One region of the Cobetia sp. D5 genome, then DNA from elsewhere that is predicted to be linked to it. Evidence: riboswitches for the same ligand, from Rfam matches in the RefSeq annotation. Region 1 holds a riboswitch; the other holds the start of a gene.
The links. Region 1 has a riboswitch for thiamine pyrophosphate ahead of thiC (phosphomethylpyrimidine synthase ThiC). Riboswitches for the same ligand answer to the same signal wherever they lie in the genome.
Positions count from the first base shown of each region.

Region 1 (5,298 bases):
TCAACCAGGGCGTACAGATCAGTCGTTGCGATGTTTTTGATGTTGCAGTGCAACAAAGACTGTCTTATGCTGCGTTGCAGCGAGGATGGAACCTGGTCGATAGCACTATCTGACCGCGACGGCTCGATAGTGACGGCTTGATAATGATGGCTCGGTCACTACGGTGCACCAGCCCGGTTCAGTCCTGATAACCGAACGGAGCAACGCTCCGGTTCATTTCAGCGTGATGCCAATACCCTGGAGGGTGCCTACATGTTCAATGCCAACTTCGAGAAGTCCGCTCAGCAGTTCGACGATATGTTCCTGTCTCCGCTGCGTGCGTTCAGCGCCCTGAGCATCGATTACAGCGAGAAGCTGATCGGCGCACAGATGGAACTGACCAAGTCCTATGCTGATGCTTCCCTGACCCAGGCGCGTTCCATGCTCGAGATCAAGGACAGCGAAGGTCTGAAGAACTTCGTCAAGGAGCAGCAGGAAACCGTCAAGACTCTGGGCGAGAAGCTGCAGAACGACACCCAGAAAGTGGTCGAGCTGAACCAGGAATACGCCAAGAAAGGTCAGGAACTGGCAGAAAGCAACGCCAAGTCCGCCTCCGAGGCCATGCAGAAAGTCGCCAAGTAAGCGACTGCTGCCGACGCTCTCAGGCGAGCGTCCCCAACGCCCATCCGGTCTTCCGGGTGGGCGTTCGCGTGTCTGGGATATCGCTGAGCAGGTGGGGAGGCGCGCGACGCTAGCGGCGAGCGCTGCCTTGGGCCACAATGACCTGCCACGCCGCCGGTGATTGCCGGCGGCATTTATTCGATCAGTGACAGGTGATAGACATGGCACAGGCCACAGCGCGTCATATTCTCGTTTCCAGCGAAGAACAGTGTGCAGCTCTCAAGACCGAAATCGAGAACGGCCGCGATTTCGCTGATGCCGCTCGCGAGCACTCCTCCTGCCCGTCCGGCCGCAGTGGCGGCGACCTGGGTGCCTTCGGCCCGGGCATGATGGTCAAGGAATTCGACGAAGTCGTGTTCAGCGCCCCGATCAACACCGTGCAGGGCCCGGTGAAGACCCAGTTCGGTTATCACCTGCTGGAAGTCACCAGCCGCACGTGAGCCTTCTGTCACGCTCATGAGATGTCATGAGCGTGTGGCAGGATGTGACGAAAACGCCCCGACCATCACTGGTCGGGGCGTTTTTTGTGTCGCTCGGAATGTCAGCCTTCCTGTGCGTCAGGCACTTGGCTAGACCTCCTGATAGAGCTGGCTGCCTTCACGCTTGAACTTGTCGGCCTGCTCCTGCATGCCGGCCATCACGCTGTCGGCATCGCCGGTCAGACCATGCTCATTGGCGTAATCGCGCACTTCCTGGGTGATCTTCATCGAGCAGAACTTCGGCCCGCACATGGAGCAGAAGTGGGCGACCTTGGCCGAGTCCTTGGGCAGCGTCTCGTCGTGGAAGCTGCGCGCGGTGTCCGGGTCCAGGCCCAGATTGAACTGGTCTTCCCAGCGGAACTCGAAGCGTGCCTTGGAGAGCGCATTGTCACGGCGTTGCGCGCCCGGGTGGCCCTTGGCCAGATCGGCGGCATGCGCGGCGATCTTGTAGGTGATGATGCCGGTCTTGACGTCGTCCTTGTTGGGCAAGCCCAGGTGCTCCTTGGGGGTCACGTAGCAGAGCATGGCGCAGCCGAACCAGCCGATCATCGCGGCACCAATGCCGGAGGTGATGTGGTCGTAGCCCGGGGCGATGTCGGTGGTCAGCGGGCCGAGGGTGTAGAAGGGCGCCTCGTCACACTCGCTGAGCTGCTTGTCCATGTTCTCCTTGATCAGGTGCATCGGCACGTGACCCGGGCCCTCGATCATGACCTGGACATCGTGCTGCCAGGCGATCTTGGTCAGCTCGCCAAGCGTCTCGAGCTCACCGAACTGGGCGGCGTCATTGGCATCGGCCACCGAGCCCGGGCGCAGGCCATCGCCCAGTGACAGGCTGATGTCGTAGGCCTTGCAGATCTCGCAGATGTCCTCGAAGTGACGATAGAGGAAGCTTTCCTCGTGATGTGCCAGACACCACTTGGCCATGATCGAGCCGCCGCGCGAGACGATGCCGGTCACGCGGCTGGCGGTCAGCGGCACATAGCGCAGCAGGACGCCGGCGTGGATGGTGAAATAGTCGACGCCTTGCTCGGCCTGCTCGATCAGCGTGTCGCGGAAGATCTCCCAATCGAGGTTCTCGGCCACGCCATCGACCTTCTCCAGCGCCTGATAGATCGGCACCGTGCCGATGGGCACGGGAGAGTTGCGCAGAATCCATTCACGGGTCTCGTGGATGTTGGCGCCGGTCGAGAGGTCCATCACGGTGTCGGAACCCCAGCGGATCGCCCAGGTCATTTTGTCGACCTCTTCCTCGATGGAGGAGGTGACCGCCGAGTTGCCCAGGTTGCCGTTGACCTTCACCAGGAAGTTGCGGCCGATGATCATCGGCTCGCTTTCCGGGTGATTGATGTTGGCGGGAATGATGGCGCGGCCGCATGCGACTTCCTCACGCACGAATTCGGCGGTGATCTCGTCGGGCAGGTTGGCGCCGAAGCTGTGGCCCGGGTGCTGGTGGCCCAGAATGCTCTCGACGGATTCGCTGCCCTGATATTCCTCACGCAGCGCGATACGACGCTGATTCTCGCGAATCGCGATGTATTCCATCTCCGGGGTGATGATGCCCTGGCGCGCGTAGTGCAGCTGGGTGACATTCTTGCCCGGCAGGGCACGACGCGGGCGGTGGTCCAGCTCGAAGCGCAGGGACGACAGGCGCAGGTCGGCCTGGCGCACGCGACCATATTCACTGCTCAGCTGATTGAGCTGTTCGGTATCACCGCGTTCCTCGATCCACTTCTCGCGCAGCGGCGCCAGGCCCCGGCGGATGTCGATCTCGACCGCCGGATCGGTGTAGGGGCCGGAGGTATCGTAGACGACGATCGGCGGGTTCTCTTCCAGGCCGCTGGAGGTCTGGGTCGGCGAGCAGCCGATCTCGCGCATGGGCACGCGGATGTCCGGACGGGAGCCTTCGATATAGATCTTGCGCGAGCCGCTCAGCGGCGCGATGGCGGCGGCGTCGACTCGTGCTTCGCTGGCGAGATGGCGGCTGCCATCCTTGCGACCGGCGCGCGCGCGTGCCTTGGGGGCAGCCTCAGGCTGCGAGGCGAGCGGTGACTCGGCGGCGTTGGTGGCTTGCGGGTCTTGTGTCGTCGGGGCAGTGCTCATGCAGGTCTCCTCAAAGGGCGACGTCACGGCTGACGTCATCATGGGAAGACCGTGCGCAGGGAGAGGATGGTCGTCGCCGACTCCTTGCCAGCAGGTGGCCCGGGAGCGAGGCGGCCGCGCGCAGCGGCTGGCCATCAGCTTGATTCCTACGCCGGTCCTAACCGGTTCAGGTTCCACGGGACCCCTTGCTGGCAAGCTCGCGCGTCAGGGCGGCGAAGCATGCATGCAGGATCTCAGCCGGTTCCACCGGCACCCCGTCAAGCGTGTGCAGATTTCAATGCGAGGGTGTTGCCCGAAGCGTCAGGCTTGCCACGGGGAGCATTCTCGCATCCAGGCTCTGTTGGCCTGTCAGTCGTGCCATCCATGGGGATGGCGTCATCCCGAGCGGCTCATGGCGAGTGCCGGGACGTCAGTCTGTGATGACTCAAGCGCGATCGAGGCCCATCTGCCAGAAGTCGATCTCGAGTCGCGTGGCGTCCCGGAAGACATCGACCAGCTCACCCAGTCGGCGCTCCGAGGCCTCCGAGAGGCGCGCATCCAGCCATTCGCGCTCGGCTTCGACGGCTTCCTTGAAGTCATCGCTTGAGTACATCGCGATCCAGTCCGCGTATGGGTTGTTCTCGATCTCGGTGGTGTCCTGATCGAGCAGCCACTCGGCGATCTCGCCGTAGCCGATCAGGCAGGGCGCGAGCGCCACGTGCAGATCGAGCAGGTCGCCGCGCTGGCCGCAATCGAGCACGTAACGGGTATAGGCCAGGGTGGCGCGGGATTCCGGCAGCTCGCTCAGGTCATCCTCGCTGATGCCCCACTCGCTGCAGTAGCCGATATGCAGATCGAGCTCGGTATTGAGGATGGTGTCGAGACTGGCCGTGGCCTGACGCAGCTCCGCGAGGGTGCGGCTCTTGTAGGCGGCCAGCGCCCAGGCACGCGCGAAGTGGATCAGGAACAGGTAGTCCTGCTGCAGGTAATGGCGGAAGGACTCCTCCGGCAGACGACCTTCGCCCAGCTGGCGAACGAAGTCGTGCTCGAGATAGTCACGCCATTCCTCGGCGCAGGCACTGGTCAGGTCGTTGAAACTAGGCATGACGCATCCCTCGGTGAGCGTGCTGACGACCCGTAATGGGGCGGCAGGTCTCTGGCGCAAGCGTGGCCAGTACCGGAACAGGAGCAGGGGAAAAGCGGGGGAGGTGCCGACAGTCACCGTGAGAAAGTGGTGACGATATCGAGTGGCATCGCTTCGCGCTTGATCCCTACGCCGGTACTAGCCGGATCAGGTTCGGCGGGATCGTCATTCACGCAAGGACGTTGCCTGCGCATGACATCTCAGCCGGTCTTACCGGCACCCCGTCAAGCTGTGACATGTGAGTCACGATGCAGCGAGTGTAACAGCCCTGCGGCGTAGAAGAAGGGCAGTGTGAGCAAAAATGCATACGACTTTGGGAGGCATGCCGAACCTGTGATGAGCCTCAAGCGGGCTTATTTATGGAAAGTCTCAAGCGGCAAGGTCGGCCATGAGTGCCGGCAGGTGGCGCGACAGTCGCGCAAGGTCACGCGGCTCATCGACATCCCAGCTGGTCGGCAGGCAAGCGGCCGTTCTCCCCGCCCGGGCCAGCAGCGCCAGAGTGTCCCGGCAGACATGGGCATGGCTCCAGTGGGGCAGCAGGAAGGCTTGCGGGCAGGGCGCCTTGAGGCCGATCAAGCCATAGCCACCATCGTCGGTGGGCTGCAGCACCGCGTCGTGAGTGCGCAGTCTGTGGGCTGCCTCGCGCAGCCGCTGGCTATCCAGCGCTGGCAGGTCGGAGCCCATCAGCAACACCGGCCCCTCGGGCAGATGTCGGGCCATGGCCCGGGACATTCGCTCACCGAGCTCCCCCTGCGGCTGTGCCTCGAAGGTGAGGTCGGCAGTGGCATCGACAACGCTTCGCAGCCGGGCTTCCAGCGCTGCCCGCAGAGCCGCCTGTTCAGGTGCCTGACTCGACGGCTCGGCAGAGGGCGTCAGCATCACCACGACCTTGCCGAGGCGCGCGGCGCAGGCGTGGTCAACGATATGGCTCAGCAT
Region 1 covers NZ_CP142020.1:3,181,369-3,186,666, reverse strand. The annotation lists gene U0O11_RS13320 (phasin family protein) at 253-621, shown strand; gene U0O11_RS13315 (peptidylprolyl isomerase) at 822-1,100, shown strand; gene thiC (phosphomethylpyrimidine synthase ThiC) at 1,230-3,239, opposite strand; TPP riboswitch at 3,366-3,506, opposite strand; gene tenA (thiaminase II) at 3,664-4,323, opposite strand; TPP riboswitch at 4,470-4,596, opposite strand; gene U0O11_RS13300 (TIGR04282 family arsenosugar biosynthesis glycosyltransferase) at 4,732-5,298, opposite strand, start outside.

Region 2 (5,298 bases), 1.8 Mb from region 1:
GAGAGCGTCAAGCCGTAGACATCGGCGATATCCTGCATGTTGGCATCGCCTTCCAGCGTGAAGGTCCCGAAGAAGGCACGTTGCTCGTGCTGCAGACTCTCGCCATTGAACATGCGGTTGAGGCTCGGCACATCACAGGAGCGCCCCACCACGCACAGCACATCCTGCTGATGCAGACAGGTGCTGCCCTTGGGGTGGATCAGCACCTTGTTGCGGAACAGCGCCCCGACCTTGGCCCCCGACGGGAAGCGCAGCATGCGCAGCGCCACGCCTTCCAGCGCCGTGTTGTCGACGCGATAGACCAGCATCTCGTAGTCATTGACCGGCATGATGCCGAGCAGGTTGCGGCGACTGGGCTGTGCGCCCGGCGGCACCACCACCCGCAGCTTGCGTGCCATCGGCGCCAGCGACGAGCCCTGCACCAGCAGCGAGATGATGACCACGAAGAAGGCGACATTGAAGTAGAGACCGGCATTCTCGACCCCGGTGATCACCGGGAAGATCGCCAGCACGATCGGCACCGCCCCTCGCAACCCGACCCAGCTGATGAACCACAGCTCACGCCAGCGGAAGCGGAAGAACGGCTTGAGACACAGGATGACCGCCAGCGGGCGCACCACCAGAATCAGCGCCACGCTGAGGATGGCGGCCGGCAGCGCGAACTGCAGCATGGTCGAGGGCGAGACCAAAAGGCCCAGCATCAGGAACAGCACGATCTGCGAGAGATGCGCCAGGCCATCATGCACCGGCAGGATGTGCTCCAGATGCCGCCCGGGGTGATTGCCGATCATCAGGCCGCACAGATAGATGGCAAGGAAACCGCTGCCGCCCATCTCGTTGGTGGTGGCGAACAGGCTCAGACCCAGCGCCAGCGCCAGCAGCGAATAGAGGCCGGGCGCGAGGTCCAGATAGCGCATCAGACGGGCGATCAACCAGCCGCCGGCGATCCCCATGGCGGCGCCGACACCGAACTGCAGCAGGAAGCTCATGATGCCCGACGCGACGCCGGAGAGCTGACCGGTCAGGATCTCGGCCAGCGTGATGGTCAGGAAGATCGCCATCGGGTCGTTGGTGCCGGACTCGATTTCCAGCGTCGCACCGACACGTTCATTGAGGTGAACGCCCTGACCGCCCAGCAGCGAGAAGACCGCCGCGGCATCGGTGGAGCCGACGATGGCCCCGACCAGCAGGCCTTCGATCAGGGTGAGATCAAACAGCCACATGGCCAGAAGGCCCACCAGACCACTGGTCATGAAGACCCCGACGGTGGCCAGCACCAGCGCCGGTTTCAGGCCGGCACGAAACGTGGACAGCCGCGTGCGCAGGCCGCCGTCGAGCAAAATGAGCGCCAGCGCCAGGTTACCGATCATGTAAGCGGATGAGGCGTCGTCGAACTGGATGCCCAGTACGCCATCTTCACCCGCCAGCATGCCAAGGCCGAGGAACAGCAGTAGCAGCGGCATGCCAAGACGCGCCGAGACGCGGCTGGCCAACACGCTCAAGGCGATCAGCGTGCCTGCCAGCAAGAAATAATAATTCAGGTTCTCTACCACGAGTGCTCCCCCGCCAAGCCCTACATCAGATCTCGAGTGACGTCCACGACGACTCACCCACAGTATTCCATGTCAGCGATGGGGCTGCAGAGAAATTTCACACCTTTCATGTACTTGCAGCGTGCAGCACGCGGATTTCACGCCAGGCTGCGCGGCGAGACCCAGGCAGGGGCTGCCGCAAGCTCAGCATAGGACCGCGGACCGAAGGCCTCCATCGCCCACAACAGCGCACGACACAGTTCACGCTGGCCATCGAGATCGATCATGCGCCCATGGCGCGAATAGCCCTTCATGAAGGCCTGACGCTGCTCCGGCGTTTCCAGCAGCAACTCCACCAGCGCCCAGTCGAACTCGATCGGCGCCCACACCAGCGCCTCCCAATCGCTCCATACCCAGCCGGTGGCGGCGCACAGGTATTGATCGGCACGCATGTCCGGCAGACACCACACCGCGCGAGTCGGTGCCGGGAAGGTGCGCTTGAGCAGCGTGCCAAGCTCCGCGCGACGCGGGTGATGGGCGAGAAAGCGCGTGACGCGGGTATTCCAGTGCAACAGCGGCATCGGCTGCGCCAGCGGCTGACCGAAGCCCGACACCGTATCCTGATGCAGGCGACCGAGCTGGTCGCCGAGCAGCTCACAGAAAGTGATGCTGAGATCGCTCGGCTGCCCGCTGGACCACGGCAGGTGCCAGATGGGCGCGCCATCGAGACGCCCCAGAAAGGTCAGGGGCAGTGGCGGAATCGGCAAACGCGCGGGCAAGGCGCCCGCCAGTCGCGTCAGCCCCTCCGGCGTCGCCCAGCGATCGGCGCCGAAGACCCCGCGCATGGCGCGCCAGAAGGGGTCATGGTCTGGGCCGGTGCGCGCCAGCTTGATGAGGCCGGGCGTGCCGCCACGCTGGCGCCATAGCCAGTTGGCGCTATCCGGCCAGGCGAGTGCCAGCGGCTCGAGCGGTTGACCCAGATAGGTCGAGAGCCGTCGGGTCAGTGACTCCTCGGGCCAGCCCCTGGGCACGGGACGCGGCTCGCCCACGGCCTCAGCCGTGCTCGGCCGCCGTGGGGGAACGGGATAACTGGAACAGGTCGAGAGATCCGGTGTGTCGGGCATGATGATCTCCTAGGGCTATACGTCTTGTTACAGTAAAGCTCAGCATACCCAAGGCGTGGCACATCGGCATAGTCCGTTTCGCACGCCACCTCTGCCCTGCCCACCTCTGCCCTGCCCACCTCTGCCCTGCCCACCGGACTCGCCCCCCGCCCCTGACCCGCGTCGGACAAGACACCAGCAAGAGAGTGACGTTACACTGTCGACCTGGATGGGGGTGCCCGAGGATGGGCTGAGAGCCGCAGCGATACGTCGCGCGACAACCCCTGGAACCTGATCCGGTTGATACCGGCGGAGGGAATCCCCGACGCGTGCCCTGCATGGCGCGTCACCTGCTTCCTCCTGCCGGCACGCCGCCTGACCACGGAATTGCCTGTGTCGCTGGGACTCACCCTCAACAACGCACGAATCGATTACGCCGGCCACACGCTGTTCCGCGATATCTCCGCACGTCTGGAAGCCGGTAGCTGGACGGCACTGCTGGGGCGCTCCGGCTGCGGCAAGAGCTCGCTGCTGCGCCTGCTGGCCGGCCTGGAGATGTCAGACCTCCATCAGCTCGACCTCGCCACCGATGACGGTCAGCCGCTGACCGACCGCGTGGCCTGGATGGCGCAGCAGGACCTGTTGCTGCCGTGGCGGCGCGTCATCGACAACCTGTGGCTGGGCGATGACCTGCGCCGGCGGCCGCGCAATCGCAAGCTTGCCCATGAACTGCTGGCCGCGGTCGGGCTTGAGGGCCGTGAGCAGGCCTGGCCGGACGCCCTCTCCGGCGGTCAGCGCCAGCGCGTCGCCCTCGCTCGCACGCTCTACCAGCAGGCACCGGTCGTGATGATGGATGAGCCGTTCTCGGCGGTGGATGCCATCACCCGTCTGGAGCTGCATGATCTGGCCAGCCGCCTGCTCAAGGGCCGCACCGTCCTGATGGTGACCCATGACCCACTGGAGGCATTGCGCCTCGCCGATCAACTGCTGGTGCTGCGCCCATCGAGCCTCCCGGGCCACGGCGCCGAGCTGGAACGCCTGCCGGGGCTTGGTGCCGCACGCCCTGTGCCACTGGATGACCCGGCCCTGCCACCGGCGCAGGCGCAACTGATCGCCCGCCTGCGCGATAGCGAGGAGGCCGCATGAAACGTCTGCACGCCATGCGTCACCTCGTCATCAGCGCGCTGCTCCTGCTGGGGCTGTGGCAGCTGATCATTGCCGTTACCGCCGTACCGCCCTACATTCTGCCCACGCCGCAGGCCGTGCTCGAGGTGCTGATCCAGAAGGCGCCGCTGCTGGCTCATCACGCTGGCGTCACCATCAGCGAGATACTGGCCGGGCTGGTGCTGGGCATTCTGCTCGGCCTTGCCACCGCGCTGGCGCTGGCCTTCATTCCCCGCCTGCGCCGCACGCTGCTGCCGATGCTGCTGATCAGCCAGGTGATACCGCTGTTCGCGATCGCGCCGCTGCTGGTGCTGTGGCTCGGCTATGACATGCTGTCCAAGGTGGTGATGGCGACGCTGATCATCTATTTCCCGGTCGCCTCCACCGGCTACGACGGCCTGCGCCAGACCCGACAGGGCTGGCTGGATCTTGCCCATACCCTGGGCGCCAGTCCATGGCGCCGACTGATCCACATCCAGTTGCCCGCCGCGCTGCCGGCACTGGCCTCCGGCATACGCATGGCCGCGACCGCCGCCCCCATCGGCGCCGTCATCGGGGAATGGGCCGGTGCCAGTCAGGGGCTGGGCTATCTGATGCTCAATGCCAACGCGCGCATGGAAATCGACCTCATGTTCGCCGCCCTGCTGGTGCTGGTCGCCTTCTCCCTGCTGCTCTATTTCTCGCTGGATGCGCTGCTGCGCGCCCTGATGCCCTGGCACCGCGACCGGCTGACACGCCTGAGCTGACACGCCTGGGCTTCGAGTAACTACCGCAAGACCGCAAGATCGCGTAACCGAAAGACGCAACGACGCTCGACACAAATTGCATGAGCCTGACGACTGCCGCCCACGAACGGCAGCACCACTACCCTGTGATCACAAGGAACTCCGCCATGTCTCTTTCGTCATCGGCGCCACGGCGCAAAGCGCAGCCGACACGTTCACCGCGTGCCTCGCTGCTGTCCACCGCCTTCGCCACCCTGCTGACCACGCTGTGCCTGAGCAGCCTGCCAGCCACCGCCATGTCGGCCCACGCCGCCGAGGCAGAACCCGCCACCAGCACCCAGTCAGCGCCGGAAATCGTCGCTCAGCAGGCCGAGGTCGGAGTGAACGGTGACTCGGCCGCCTCCGCGCCGGTGGCAAGCCAGGAAGCCGTCGAAGCGACCGCCGGCGCCGCCGAGCAGGCCAAGAACGGTGCTGAACCGGCCGCGGATGCCCCGCCAGCCGCCAGCGACGAACAGAGCGCTGATGCTGACTCGAAGGACGTCGTCGAGGACAACTCCAAGGACGCTGCCACCGCCGAGCAGCCGCTGACACAGTTCAAGGTCATGCTCGACTGGTACACCAACCCCGGTCACGCCCCGCTGGTGCTGGCGCAGGAGCTGGGCCTGTTCAAGAAGCACGGCCTTGATGTCGAGCTGATCGCCCCCGCCGATCCGAGCGTGCCGCCCAAGCTGGCCGCCGCCGAGCGCGTCGACATCGCCATCAGCTATCAGCCGC
Region 2 covers NZ_CP142020.1:1,408,101-1,413,398, reverse strand. The annotation lists gene U0O11_RS05980 (potassium/proton antiporter) at 1-1,553, opposite strand, end outside; gene U0O11_RS05975 (hypothetical protein) at 1,691-2,656, opposite strand; TPP riboswitch at 2,857-2,970, shown strand; gene U0O11_RS05970 (ABC transporter ATP-binding protein) at 3,029-3,781, shown strand; gene U0O11_RS05965 (ABC transporter permease) at 3,778-4,545, shown strand; gene U0O11_RS05960 (ABC transporter substrate-binding protein) at 4,692-5,298, shown strand, end outside.
Region 2: it holds a riboswitch for thiamine pyrophosphate, as region 1 does, so the genes downstream of both, U0O11_RS05970 (ABC transporter ATP-binding protein) here and thiC (phosphomethylpyrimidine synthase ThiC) in region 1, are expected to answer to the same signal.